Linked DNA regions of Hydrogenophilus thermoluteolus. The protein of the gene in region 2 binds, or shares a complex with, the protein of the main gene of each other region. Links are inferred from orthologs where the notes say so. Each region holds a gene or a part of one and is shown on either strand. Other genes may lie near its edges.

Region 1 (6,609 bases), 460 kb from region 2 along the record:
GAGCGTCTGGCACGCTCTTGACACCGTTCCCCGGCGAACCAACTGCACCGTCGGCTCCGTCGCAATGCCCCAAAAGGGAAGTTGCGCGGGCTCTCCACCATCGGCCTGCGCCGTATCCGGTGCGGCGGGGAGCAGTCGGGCGGTCACACCGTGCAGCGCCAACACCGCCATCAGACATTCCACGCGGGCATCCAGTGGCCAAGCCCCGTCACCGGCAAGGTATAACGCGAGCGCAGCTGCGACTTCCCCGGTGACCACGCCGTCGTGCTGCTGCCCCTCAGCAATGACCTTAGGCAACCAGAGCGTCCAAAACGACGTCTCCAACGGATACCCCACGGCCCAGGCAACAGCGACCACCCAAGCACCGGCCACCGTCGCCGCCGAATCCTCCTGGTTCGCATACCGCGCGTGCCACAGCGCCAAGATACGCGCTGCGGTCGCACTGTCCCAGCGAACGGTTTCCGGTGGCAATTCGGGAAAATGCTCGCCCAGACGCAAGGCGAGCCACTGCGGGGAAACGGACACCGCGGCAGTGGCTGCCTCCGCCGTCATCACGCCTCCGATTGCTGGGGCGACAATCCCACCGACGCGAAGAGCGCGGTCAGTGCCGCTCCGGGTTCGGGCGCCCGCATGAACGCTTCGCCGACCAGAAAAGCGGGAACACCAGCCTGCCACAACCGTTCGACATCGGCGCGCGTCAAGATCCCCGATTCGGCAATCGGCAAGCGATCGTCTGGGTAGTGCGGCAACAAGGACAAGGTCGTTTCGAGCGAAACGGCAAAGGTTCGCAGGTTGCGGTTGTTGACCCCGATGAGCGGTGTAGGCAACATCAGCGCCCGTTCGAACTCCTCTGCGTCGTGGACTTCGACCAGGACGTCGAGTCCCAATTCCGTTGCCAGCGCGGTCAAGTCCCGCAGACGCGCATCGTCAAGCGCCGCGACGATCAACAAAATCGCGTCGGCACCGATCGCAGCCGCTTCCCAAACCTGCCACGGGTCGATCAGGAAATCTTTGCGCAATACAGGAAGCGAAACGGCCCCACGAGCTGCCTGCAAAAAGGCGTTGCTGCCTTGAAAATAGTGCACGTCGGTCAAAACCGAAAGACACGCAGCGCCCCCCGCTTCGTAACTTTTCGCGATCGCTACCGGATCGAACGGGTCGCGCAAAACCCCTTTCGAAGGGCTCGCGCGCTTCACTTCGGCAATGACCCCCGGCACCTGTTCCGCGCGCTTACGCTGCAACGCCTGAGCAAAGCCGCGCGGTGGGTCGGAATGCAATCGCTTTTCCGCGGCGGCACGCACCACCGCATCGGGTTGCCGCGCACGCCCCGCCGCCACCTCTTCTTTTTTGGTTGTCAGGATTGCCGCCAGAATATCGGGAATAGATGCCCCCACTCGCGTTCCCCCTTGCTCACAGCGTCGTGACCGCGGTCGCTTTGACCGATTCGTTCACGGTTGCCCTTTTTCTGCGGCATCCGCCAAGCGGTTCGTCGCCTGGACGAACGCCTCCAACCTGGCACGCGCGGCACCATTGGCAATCAGCTCACGTGCCAATTCGACCCCATGCGCAATCGATTCGACACGATTCGCCGCATAGAGGGCAACCCCCGCGTTCAAGACGACGATATCACGCGCCGGCCCCGGTTCGTCCGCCAACACCTGACGTACGATCGCCGCTGACGTCGTCGCGTCGTCCACTTGGAAATGGCGGCTCGACGCCATCGCCAGGCCAAAATCTTCGGGGTGGATGCGATACTCCCGAATCTTGCCATCCTTGAGTTCGCCCACCAAGGTTTCCGCACCCAGCGTCACCTCGTCGAGTCCATCGAGGCCATAGACGACCAAGACGTGGCGTGCTCCCAGCCGCTCCATCACCCGCACACAAATCCCGACCAGATCGGGATGGAATACCCCCAAGAGGCTATTGGGCGCCCCGGCTGGGTTGGTGAGGGGGCCGAGGATATTGAAAATCGTGCGCACCCCCATCTCTTTCCGAACCGGCATCACATTCTTCATCGCCAAATGGTGCAGCGGCGCGAACATAAAGCCGACGCCGGCTTCCGCAATACATTGGGCCACGGCTTCGGGGGAGAGATCAACGCGTGCGCCGAGCGCTTCGAGCACGTCGGCACTGCCCGATTTCGACGAAACGGAGCGGTTACCGTGCTTCGCCACTTTCGCCCCACCCGCAGCCGCAACGAACGCTGTGGTCGTGGAGATGTTGAACGTATGCGCGCCATCGCCCCCCGTTCCCACGACGTCGAGCAGATGGTCGTGCGGTCCCGGCACCACTACGCGTGTCGCCAGTTCGCGCATCACTTGCGCTGCCGCCGCAATTTCGCCGATCGTCTCTTTCTTCACCCGCAGACCAGTCAGAATCGCCGCAGTCATCACCGGCGAAACCTCTCCGGCCATGATCTGACGCATGAGCGAGAGCATCTCGTCGTGAAAAATTTCACGGTGTTCGATCAAACGTTGCAGTGCCTGCTGGGCAGTGATCATCGCTTTCCCTCCCCTCCTAGGTCACGCCACATCGGCACGCGGCGCGTGCTGAACCAAAAAATTCTTGAGCATCGCATGGCCGTGCTGCGTCAAAATCGATTCCGGATGGAACTGCACCCCTTCCACCGCCAGCGTGCGATGGCGCAACCCCATGATCTCACCATCCTCGGTCCACGCCGTCACCTCGAGTTCAGAGGGCAAGTCTTCGCGCGATACCGCCAACGAGTGGTAGCGGGTACATACCACCGGGTTGGGTAACCCCGCAAAAACGCCGGCCCCTTCGTGATAGACCGGCGCAGTCTTCCCATGCATGATGCGTTTCGCATGCACCACGCGGCCACCGAACGCTTCGGCAATGGCTTGGTGTCCCAAACAAACCCCCAGGATCGGAATTTTGCCCGCAAACGCGCGAATCGCCGCAACACTCACCCCCGCTTGCGCAGGCGAACACGGCCCCGGCGAAATCACCAGATAAGTGGGCTGCAACGCTGCGATCTCGGAAACGGTGATTTCGTCGTTGCGCACCACTTTGACGAAAACCCCCAACTCGCCGAAATATTGGACGAGGTTCCAGGTGAAACTGTCGTAATTGTCGATCATCAAGAGCATGCAAAGCCCTCGCTCATCGAACGGCGCGCAACCGCTCTTCCAATTTCTCGGCAGGCAAAAACCCCCCAATGCGGGAGCCATCGCGCAAAAAGAGCGTAGGCGTGCCGCCAATTCCCAACTGTTTCCCCAGCGCGACGTTGCGCTCGATTGCACTCGTATCGCACGACGCTGGTGCCGCAGGCGGCGTTTTTCCTTCGACCATCCAGCTTTGCCACGTTTTGGCCGGATCGTCGGAACAGAGGATGCGCTTGGCTTTTTCCTCTGAATCAGGTCCCAGAATGGGGTAGAGAAACAGGTACTGCGTCGTATTGTCCACCTGTTGCAGCGCTTTCGCAAGGCGCTTACAAAAGCCGCAGTTGGGGTCTTCGAACGAAGCAAAGACGCGCGACCCGTCGCCTTTTTTGATCACGATCGCGTCTTTGAGCGGCAACGCGGAAAAATCGATACGGGACAATTCGTCTAGCCGCTTTTCGGTGAGATTCACCCGGGTTTTGGCGTCGATGATCGAACCCACGACAATGTGGCTCACCTCAGTGTTGGTGTACACCAGTTCGCCGCTCTTCAGCACTACCTCGTAAAGCCCGGGCATGGGGGCAGCGCGGACCGAGCGCACCGCATCCCCGCCCAACAGGGCATTGATCGATTGCTGTACGTTCGCTTCCTCGGCTGTTTCGGCGAACGCCATCGCGTGAAACCCAAGGCAGAGCAAACCCAAGAACAGTACCCTTTTCATCACACCACGGCTTCTCGTCATTCTCAACACCCTTTCGTCTTTACTGCGCCAGCGTCGCGTACCGGACCAACCGCCTTTTCACGAACGGCAGATGATCTACCAACGACATACCGCAATTGCGCGTCCAACGCAGCAACGGGTTATCCCAAGCGAACCCTTTCGCCAACGCGTCCGTCACCGTCTGAAGCAAAAACGGCTCTTCGAAACGCCGCCGCTCATACCGCGCCAATAATACCGGATCCCCGGGATCTTTCCCACTTTCGGCCGACCCCAACAAGGCCGCCAGTTCGGCCGCGTCGTTGAACCCCAGATTGATCCCGTGCCCGGAAAGCGGATGAATGCCATGCGCGGCGTCGCCGATCACCACGGTGCGTTTCCCCACGACGCGCTCACACCGTAACAAGGATAGCGGAAACGCTTGGGGCGGCGTGCGCAAAGAGAGCCGCCCCAACACCCGTTCCCCTGCTTCGGCAACCGTCGATGCCAACGTGGCGGCATCCATCGCCAGCAGTGCCTCGGCATGCGATGGGGACGTAGACCAAACGATCGAAACCCGATTCCCGGGCAGTGGCAGATAAGCCAAAACCCCATCCTCGCGGAACCACTGAAACGCCGTTTGGTCGTGCCCCTTTTCGGTTTCGAAATTGGCCACCACCGCGTGATGGTGATAGGGATGGATCTCGGCGCGAATGCCTGCTACGTGCCGCACCCACGAGCGCCGACCTTCGGCACCAACCAGCAAACGCGCCCGCCAATTCCGGCCATCGTGCGCTTCGACGGTCACCCCCTCCCAATCCACGGCACAAGCGCGCAATGAGGCCGCTGCTTCGGTCACGCAATCGACCGTCGCGCACGCATAGAGCGCCGTCCAAAGTGCGGTGCGCACCGTTTCTGCTTCGGCGATAACCGCCAGATAGGGAAGCGGGACCTCGTCTGCAGCAAAGACGATTCGCCCCGCTGCGTCGCCCTTCACCACCATGCGGGTCACGGGCTGGAACCTTTGCTCGGGAACAAAAACCTGTAGCCCGGCCAACCAACCCCAAGGACGAGGCGCAAACGCGTAAATACGCGTTTGCCACTGGTCGGGATCTTGAATCGGTTCCGGCGTTGGCGGGTTGGGTTCGATCGACAAGACGCGCCAGCCCGCGCGCCCCAGCGCCAACGCCAGTGATGAACCGGCCAAACCCCCACCATGAACGATGATGTCGTAATCGAACCGTAAAGAGCCCATGACTCTCTGCTTCGCGCTCCAATGCAAGGATTTTCGCACGAAAGCGGAGAGGAAAAAAGAAACGCCACCGACCCTAATAGGGTGCGGTAGCGCTTAGCTGGCGAGCCCCTCACAACAAAAAGAAAACCGCGATGAATTATACGTGAAGGCTTTCCGGCCCACGAAGCGTAAACGTCAAACGCCCATCTTTTGGGATGGGCGTTTGGTGTTTGGGTTTGACTGGTTTGGGTTGTTGGGTTGAGTCTGACGATGACCTACTTTCCCGAGGAGTGTTCCTCAGTATCATCGGCGCTGCCTTGTTTCACGGTCCTGTTCGGGATGGGAAGGCGTGGTGCCAAGGCGCTATGGTCGTCAGACTCGAAGCTGGTGTGACGCTTTGGAACGGCGTGTGGGTTTTAGGTAGGGGGTGCGTTTTGGGTGATGTGTGTGTGGGTTTATGTGGCGTTACGGCCATAGGATCAAGCCGGTCGGGCAATTAGTACGGCTCAGCTCAACGCCTTGCAGCGCTTACACATGCCGCCTATCAACGTGGTGGTCTTCCACGGCCCTGATCGGGAAGTCTTATCTTGGGGCGAGTTTCGCGCTTAGATGCTTTCAGCGCTTATCTCTTCCGCACTTAGCTACCCGGCGGTGCCACTGGCGTGACAACCGGTACACCAGAGGTGCGTCCACTCCGGTCCTCTCGTACTAGGAGCAGCTCCCCTCAAACTTCCTACGCCCACGGCAGATAGGGACCAAACTGTCTCACGACGTTTTAAACCCAGCTCACGTACCTCTTTAAATGGCGAACAGCCATACCCTTGGGACCGACTACAGCCCCAGGATGAGATGAGCCGACATCGAGGTGCCAAACACCGCCGTCGATGTGAACTCTTGGGCGGTATCAGCCTGTTATCCCCAGAGTACCTTTTATCCGTTGAGCGATGGCCCTTCCATGCGGGACCACCGGATCACTAGGACCTGCTTTCGCACCTGCTTGGCTTGTGGGCCTTGCAGTCAAGCACGCTTATGCCCTTGCACGTACAGCGCGATTTCCGACCGCGCCAAGCGTACCTTCGTGCTCCTCCGTTACCTTTTGGGAGGAGACCGCCCCAGTCAAACTGCCTGCCATGCACGGTCCCGGGTGGGGATGCACCCACCGCGGTTAGAACCTCGATGGGGCCAGGGTGGTATTTCAAGGACGGCTCCACCGAAGCTGGCGCCTCGGCTTCTTTGCCTCCCACCTATCCTACACAGGCCACATCAAAGTCCAATGCAAAGCTGCAGTAAAGGTTCATGGGGTCTTTCCGTCTAGCCGCGGGTAGATTGCATCTTCACAACCACTTCAATTTCGCTGAGTCCCAGCAGGAGACAGTGGGGCCACCGTTACGCCATTCGTGCAGGTCGGAACTTACCCGACAAGGAATTTCGCTACCTTAGGACCGTTATAGTTACGGCCGCCGTTTACCGGGGCTTCGATCAGGAGCTTGCACCCCATCACTTAACCTTCCGGCACCGGGCAGGCGTCACACCCTATACGTCGACTTTCGTCTTTG
Region 2 (7,573 bases):
ACGTTGCCGGTAGTCAAAGGGAACGAACCGTTCGACGCCGACTTCGCCCTCTGAGACACGAAAAGAGCGCTTGAGACCAACACCCATGCGTCCCAGCCGTTTGCCGCCAACCGTTCGGCTACGGATAAGGATGGGGGTGCGTACGGCCATTCACGCCCCACCGTTGGTCGGACGCGTGCTACCGCCGCCGAATTGGCATCACGTGGATCCAGCTGGGGTCGAGGCAGAGAAAAGCCGATTCCCCAACCTGGAAACGGTGCCGTTCCCGGCCGGTGAGGGTGATCTGCCAGCAGAGTTGCGGCGAAGCGGTGAGCGCCACCTCGACGAGGGAAAAGTCGCCGGAGCTGCGCACCGAAGTGACCGTCACCGCGAGGCGCACCGGGTTACCCGGGCATGGCGGCGCGTCGCACGTGCGTAGCGTCAGCGCGTCGTTTTGCACGACCCAATGAACCGCTTGGCCAAGCGGGATCCGCCCTTTGTCGCGTGCAGGCAGGACAGCGATTACGGGCGCGTCGTCCCTTTCGGTGTGGGCACGCCATTCGAGCCGTCCCCAGCCCGGGCGCAGCGGATCGGGGCCGAGCCAGCGGCCGACGAAACGGTTCCGGATCCCGAGAATCGCTGCGACGCGGGCGTTGCGCGGGCTGCGGTAGAGGTGTTCGGTTGGGCCCTGTTGCAACAGCTCCCCACGGTCGATCACCGCGATTTCGTCGGCAAGGAGCCGCGCTTCCATGAGGTCGTGGGTGACCATCACGATCGGCATCGTCAATTCCTGCCGCAAGGTGGCGAGCAACGCGTAAAGCTCGCTGCGCCGCAACGCATCGACCGCGGAGAAGGGTTCGTCCAGGAGCAAGACCTTGGGGTGTGCAGCCAGCGCGCGTGCCAATGCGACGCGCTGCTGTTCCCCTCCGGAGAGCGCGTTCGGCAGGCGATGCCAGTGGGATTCGGGAAGACCCACCCGTTCGAGCCATGCACGCGCAAGGCGCTGGCGATCCCGCCGCGGCAGTCGCCACAGCGCCATGGCGACGTTCACCTCCGCGCTACAGTGGGGCATCAGCGCATAGTGCTGAAAGAGCATCCCCACGTGCCGCGCTTCCGGAGGAAGCCAGACGCGGCGTTCGGTATCGAGCCAACAACTGGCGCCCAGTTTGACGACGCCGTGCTGCGGACGCAGAAGCCCCGCGACGATCCGCAGCAGCGAACTCTTGCCGGCGCCCGAAGGACCGACCAGCGCCACCAGTTTCCCTGCGGGCACGGTCAAGCGGCCCGTCAGCGGGATCGGTTCGCGTTGATCGACCGCAACCGTGAGCGTCTGCGTTTCGGTCCCGTCCATCGCGTCATTCCGAACGACGCGGAACCGCTGCGCGTGCAGAGAGGGCAAAGGTGGTGACCACCGCGGCAAGCGACAGAAGGAGCAGAACCAGCGCCATCTGGTTCGCCGCGGCGAGATCGAAGGCTTGGACGCGGTCGTAGATTGCGATCGCGATCGTCCGCGTTTCGCCGGGAATGTTACCCCCTACCATCAAGACGACCCCGAATTCGCCCAAAGTATGGACAAACGTGAGCACTGCCGCAGCAACGAGCGCGCGCCAGGTGAGCGGCAGCTCCACCTGCCAAAAGATGCGGTAGCGGGGTAACCCCATCACGCGCGCCGCTTCGCGCAACCGCGGATCGATCGCTTCGAACGCCCGCTGCGCCGGCGGGATCACGAACGGCAGGTTGAAGAGGAGCGATGCCAGGATGAGGCCAGTGAAGTTGAACACCAGCGTGACACCGAATGTCTCGTGCAGCCACTCGCCCAACGGTGACGCGCCGCCGAGCACGACGAGCAGATAGAAGCCGAGCACCGTGGGTGGCAGCACGAGCGGTAGAAGCACCAGACCTTCGATCAGCGCTTTACCGCGAAAGGTGTGGTAGGCCAAAGCGCGCCCTGCCCAGACGCCGAACGGCATGAGCAGCACCAACGTCGCGGCAGCCAATTGGCACGACAGCCAGAATGCGTCCCACTCCATGCGTGGTGCAACCCCGAAAGCGAAGGGGTTAGGGTAGCACGAAACCGTATTGCGCCAGGATCGCGCGGGCGTCGTTGCCTTGCAAGTAGGCGTAGAAGCGTTCTGCTTCGGGATGGGCTGCGCGCAGCAGCGCCATGCGTTGCACAAGCGGGGTGTGCCACGCTTCGGGAATGAGGGCAAAGCCCCCCAAGCGGGGAGCCACCGGCGGCGCTTTCGCCAGCGAAAGCGCGATGATCCCCCCTTGCGCGCCCCCTGAGAGGGCAAACTGCATCGCTTGCGCGATGTTTTCGCCAAGCACCAGATAGGGCTGAATCGCCTCCCAAAGGCCCGCGTACTGCAACGCCTCTTGCGCCCGCTTGCCGTAGGGAGCGTGTTCCGGGTTGGCGATCGCAAAGCGCTTGACCTTGCCCGCGGCCAACGCACGGCGAAGACCGGCCAGATCGCGGTCGGCTTGGACGGGGGATCCTGGCGGCACCGCAATCCCGATCCGCCCCACCGCATAGACGACGCCCGCGTCTCGGGTCAGTCCGGAAGCGACCAGTTGGGCGATGTAGGATTCGTCCGCAGAGAGAAAAAGGTCGAACGGCGCGCCCTGTTGAATTTGGCGCGTGAAATTGCCGGAGGAACCAAAGATCAGCTTCGGCTTCGGATTCCCTTGCGCGGCGTACCGTTCGGCAACCGCATCCAACGCATATTTGAGGTCGGACGCCGCGGCAACCACCGCCGCGCGGTTCGCCGCGCCTGCGGTTGCGGCGCGTAACAGCACTGCCGGTGCAACCGCCGCCGACGCAACAGCGGACACCATCGCGGGGAAACGGCGCAGGAAATCTCGGCGGTTCAACGGGTGATCGCTCCTCGGGTCTGGTCGAGCCGTCTCGCTCTTCAGGTCTGGCCGAGCCACCGACGGAGGTGCGTCGCGAACGTCGGCCCATCGACGAAGCCCGTAACCCGGTATTGGCGCAGCTCTTCAGGGTTTCCTGGCGCGAAAAAGAGCAACGCCGGTGGACCGAAGATCTGGAAGTGGCGTAGGAACGCCTTGTCGCGCTCGCTGTTTTCGGTGACGTCCATTTTGAGCAGTGTGACGTTGCGCAGAAGCGCGACCACCTGAGGATCGGTAAAGGTGTAGCGCTCGAGCTCGATGCAGGAGATGCACCAGTCGGCACGCACATCGACCAGCACCGGACGCGTGCTGTTGGCAACGCGCGCTTCCAGTTCCTTGACGGAGCGGATGGGCTGGAATGTGAGCGCTTCGCGGTTCGCGGTCGGTATTCCCCCATTGCCGCCAGCAAAGCCTGCGAGCGGTTGCAACGGGTCGCGATTGCCCGCGAGCGCCCCCCAAAACGCCGCGACGCCGTACGCAAGAAGCAGGAGCCCGAGCGCTTTCCCCATCCGTTTCGGCCAGCGCGCACCGATGGGAAGCGGTTCAAGAGCCCCCAGCGCTACTGCCGTGCCCACCGCGAGCACCGCCCAACCGACGAGCCACCAAAGATCGGCGACCACGGGGCGAACGAGCCACCACGCGAGCGCGAGCATCACCACGCCCATTGCCGCTTTGACGCCGTTCATCCACGGGCCGCTCTTCGGAAGCAGCGCGCGCGCACCGACACCTACCGCGATGAGCGGTGCCCCCATCCCCAGCCCGAGCGCAAAGAGCGCGACGCCCCCGAACACGGCGTCACCGGTCTGGGAAACGTAGAGCAGTGCCCCGACGAGTGGCGGTGCCACGCACGGACCGACGATCAGCGCCGAAAGGACGCCCATTACCGCAACGCCGATCAGCTGCCCCCCTTGTTGGCTGCCAGCCAGTTGGTTGAGTCGGGTTTGCCAGCTCGGGGGCAGTTGCAGCTCATAGAAGCCAAAGAGCGACAGCGCAAGCGCCACGAATAGGAGCGCAAACGTGACCAGTACCGCCGGATGTTGCAACGCCGCTTGCAACATCGTCCCCGAAAGGCCCGCCGCAACCCCGGCAAGGGCGTAGGTGATCGCCATCGCCAGGACATAGGTGAGCGTGAGCCCGAGCGCCCGTACGCGCGAAATCGCTTCCCCTTGACCGACGATGATTCCGGAGAGGATCGGGATCATCGGAAAGACGCACGGCGTGAACGCAAGGAGCAACCCAAAACCGAAGAATGCGGCAAGGACTGCCGCACGGTTTTGCTGGGCGATGAACGCCGCAAGCGACCCGGCTTCGTCCGTCAAGGGTGCGGCAGCGCGTGCGAGCGGCGGTTCGCTGGTCGAAGAGGGTGCCGGCGCGGTTGCTGCGGTCGCGGAACCAGTTGGCACGCTGGCACGAGCCATGGATGGTGCCGTACCGCTCGGCGCAGCGGTGCTACTCGGGGGATTCGAATCGCTGCTGCGTGGTGCATCGGCATCCGGCGCGGTCACACTGCCGACGAGTTTCCCCAGCCATGAGCGTTGCGGTGGCGCGTCGGCGACCGTCAGCGTCTGTTCGAGCGGCGGGTAACAGACCCCGCCATTCCAGCACCCTTGACTGATCACCCGTATGCGCCACGGTGCTTCTGTCGCCGGAGCCGATTCGACCGGTACCGTGACCTTGAGGGTATCGTAGAAGACCTCCGTTTCCCCGAAAAAGTCGTCTTTTTTCCGTTTACCGGGGGGAATGGTCGGCGTTCCCAGTTGCAGCCCCGGCGTGAGCGGTTCGACGCGAATTTTGTCGCGGTAGAGGTAGTAGTCGCGCCGAATCGTGAATTCGACCGCAATCGTCTGCGCGTCGAGGCGGTACGCCTCGGCGGGGTAAGCCTCTTCGGGCGGAACTGGGTCGGCGGCGGACGCGAACGACAGAGCGCCGAATAGCAGCGCTGCCAGTACGCCGCGCGCGAGCCTACGCGGCAAAGCGCGTGCTACGACGATCAACCGCAAAAAGAACGAACATGCAGCGTGTGGCAAGAGGGGCTCCCGCGGTACGCTCAAGAGGCGATGACGCTTTGAGCGACCCATTCCAGGTAAGGTTCCGCGCCGCCAACGATCGGCAACGCGACCACCTCGGGCACCTCGTACGAGTGCAGTTCGATCACCCGCTGCGTCAAGCGCGCAAGCGCCGGTGCGGTGGTTTTGATCACCAGGAGCCACTCCGCCTCTTCGCAGCGCTCTCCTTGCCAGCGGTAGACCGAACGGATGCCGGGGATGAGGCTGCAACACGCAGCCAGCGACTCATCGACGAGCGTGCGTGCCAGGGTAAGCGCCGTGGCTTCATCGGGTGCGGTGACCAAGACCACGCGCGCGTCGGTCGCAGTCGGTTGGGGTGCGTCAGCGGCTTCACGCATCGAACCGGTCTCCTCGTCTATTCTGGGATCGGTGGCAATTCTAACCCGGCCCACGCTGCCAGCGCGGGCCACGCGGTGGTAAGCTCCATCTGCACGATCACTTCGACCGAACGGTCTTCGAGCAATTCGGGTTGGGCGGCAAGGTGCGCCGCGATGCGCGCGTCACGGGCCCGCAGCAGCGCGACGATCCAGGGTTGGACCGCTCGAATGAACGTCGTGAGCCAAATGTTCGCTGCCCAGTTGGGGTACGCGTGGGTCACGGCGAATCGGTTTACCAATGGGAGCAAGCGGTGCGCTGGAACCCACGTTTCGTCGGTCACCCAGCGGTTGGTGAGAAACAGTGAGATCGGCCGTCCCCACGCGTCCATCCCGATCGCAACGAGGTGTGCGATCGCCTCATCTCCCTGGGGGCCAAAGCGCTTACCCTCACGCGATTGCCAGGCGGCTTCGGGCGAAAGGAGCGGTGGGCGGGCAAAGCAATGGAAGTGACCGTGCTCGCCGCTGCGATGGGCGTGGTAGTAATACTGGGCCCCAGTGTGGGCATCGAGAACGTCCCCTTCGGGGTAGTGGTCCAAGGTGACAAAACGCGCTGCAGTACGGAGCATTTCGCGCACCACGTCACTGCCGGCGGCGCGTAACGCCCCTTCTGCCAGCGCCCAGTCTTTGACCGCGGTCCGCGCGCGTCTTTGCGCCCGCGCGGACCACGTTTCCGGAGCGCTTACCGCGATCCGTGCGGGATCAGCGAGACGAGCGGGCGCTTCTCGAGCGTCCATTGATGGAGCGACCCATCATAGAGTTCGACGTTCGGGTTCCCCATCACTTCGTGCAGGATGAACCACGGACCCGACGAGAGGTGGCCGCTGTTGCAGTAGGTGATCGACGGCGCTTTCGGGTCGATGCCCATCGCTTGGAAGACTTTCGTGTAGGTTTCGGCGCTCAAGAGATGGTGCGCGATCCCTTTTTGGATCGTGTGCAGTTCCGGCGGGAAGACCTTGGCGCCGGCGATGTGGCCGTAATCGTAGACGTAGTCGCGTTTGGTGTAGCCGAACGCCATGCTGATTGGGCGTGCATCGACCAATTGCGCTTTGCCCGCCGCAACGTCCTCGCTGGTGGCCAGAATCGACGGGTTCTCTCCTTGTGGTTGCCAATTACCCGGTTGTGCTTTCACCGGGGTCGATTCCACTTTCTGCCCCGCCTGGATCCATGCCGCGAGGCCACCGTCGAGGATCGCGATATCCTTTTCGCCGTAGTACTTGAACTGCCAATAGAGGCGGGCAGCGTCGTTGAATTCGGCAGGCGAAGTCCCCGTTGGCACGAGCACGATCGGTTTGCCGGCTTGGATCCCATTGGCCTGGACGAATTGCGTGAATTCTGCAGCCGGTGGCAGTAGATACTTCACCTTCAAGTCGCCGATTTGGCGCTCAGTGCGCATTTTTTTGGGATTGACGAACAGCGCGCCGGGAATGTGACCGCCGACATCGACCAATTTCGTCTGGCCACTTTTTTCGTCTTTCTTGTATTGCGGTTGCGCGGTGAAAAGGTCCGGAGCATGGACTTGTACGACCTGCACCCTATCGAGGTTTTGTGCAAGCCAGTCGACGGTGACGACAGGGCCAGGGAGTTCAGCAGCGGAAACCGTGCCGGTGATGAGCAAACCGGCCAAAACGAAGCGAACACGCATGATGACTCCTCCTATTCGGTTATGCTTGATCAATTGGCTGCGCACGGATTGGCAGCACGGCGTTTCGGCGCACAGGGGTTCCCGGCCGCGCAGGGGTTGCTGCTGCGTCGCACGGGAGCACACGGATTCCCCGCGGCGCAGGGGTTGCTGCCGCGCCGCACCGGCGCGCAGGGATTCCCCGCGGCGCACGGATTGCCGCCGCGGCGGACAGGGGCACACGGATTCCCCGCAGTACAGGGATTGGCTGCACGGCGTCTGGGGGCGCAGGGGTTTCCTGCCGCACACGGGTTCATACTCCGGCGTGCGGGCGCGCACGGATTGCCCTGCGCACTGGTCACGGGCGGAGTGACCGCGGTGGCGAGCGCTACCGCAACCGCGGGGGCCACACGGCGAACGATCTTGGGCAATTTCATGGGCATCTCCTTTGAGGTGTCTGGGAAAGCGGGGGTGACGATGGGTCCAGATAGGTGCGCACCCCGTCAGCGCGCATCGAGCGCTTCTGCGGTGAGCGCACCACCGAGCTTGCGTTCCACGCGGGAGCCAAGCCAGAAAATAACCGCGGCCAGCAACGCAAAGAGGGCGAGCAACACCGGCTCGGA

The links.
Region 1: the proteins of dsbD (region 2) and HPTL_RS08200 are in contact, whole or in part, in a crystal structure (PDB 1JZD), measured with the Escherichia coli proteins. The link is inferred for Hydrogenophilus thermoluteolus from one-to-one orthologs.

What each region holds. Positions count from the first base shown.
Region 1 is NZ_AP018558.1:1,685,853-1,692,461, forward strand. What follows is about bases 1,984-4,864. They hold HPTL_RS08200 (DsbC family protein), read right to left. Parts: upstream 3,844-4,864; coding sequence 3,124-3,843; downstream 1,984-3,123. Other genes in these bases: trpD (anthranilate phosphoribosyltransferase), read right to left, coding at 1,984-2,501; HPTL_RS08195 (anthranilate synthase component II), read right to left, coding at 2,523-3,110; HPTL_RS08205 (FAD-dependent monooxygenase), read right to left, coding at 3,884-4,864. In the rest of the region: HPTL_RS08180 (hypothetical protein), read right to left, coding at 1-552; indole-3-glycerol phosphate synthase TrpC, read right to left, coding at 552-1,394; more of trpD, read right to left, coding at 1,449-1,983; more of HPTL_RS08205, read right to left, coding at 4,865-5,074. UniProt on the Escherichia coli protein: Acts as a disulfide isomerase, interacting with incorrectly folded proteins to correct non-native disulfide bonds.
Region 2 is NZ_AP018558.1:2,146,551-2,154,123, reverse strand. The notes cover bases 2,405-5,373. They hold dsbD (protein-disulfide reductase DsbD), read right to left. Parts: upstream 4,917-5,373; coding sequence 2,892-4,916; downstream 2,405-2,891. Other genes in these bases: HPTL_RS10445 (DUF6969 family protein), read right to left, coding at 5,311-5,373; cutA (divalent-cation tolerance protein CutA), read right to left, coding at 4,937-5,293; modA (molybdate ABC transporter substrate-binding protein), read right to left, coding at 2,405-2,850. In the rest of the region: HPTL_RS10475 (sulfurtransferase), read left to right, coding at 1-54; HPTL_RS10470 (ABC transporter ATP-binding protein), read right to left, coding at 179-1,330; modB (molybdate ABC transporter permease subunit), read right to left, coding at 1,335-2,009; more of modA, read right to left, coding at 2,038-2,404; more of HPTL_RS10445, read right to left, coding at 5,374-6,066; HPTL_RS10440 (sulfurtransferase), read right to left, coding at 6,012-6,974; HPTL_RS10435 (hypothetical protein), read right to left, coding at 7,004-7,387; HPTL_RS10430 (YeeE/YedE thiosulfate transporter family protein), read right to left, coding at 7,454-7,573. UniProt on the Escherichia coli protein: Required to facilitate the formation of correct disulfide bonds in some periplasmic proteins and for the assembly of the periplasmic c-type cytochromes.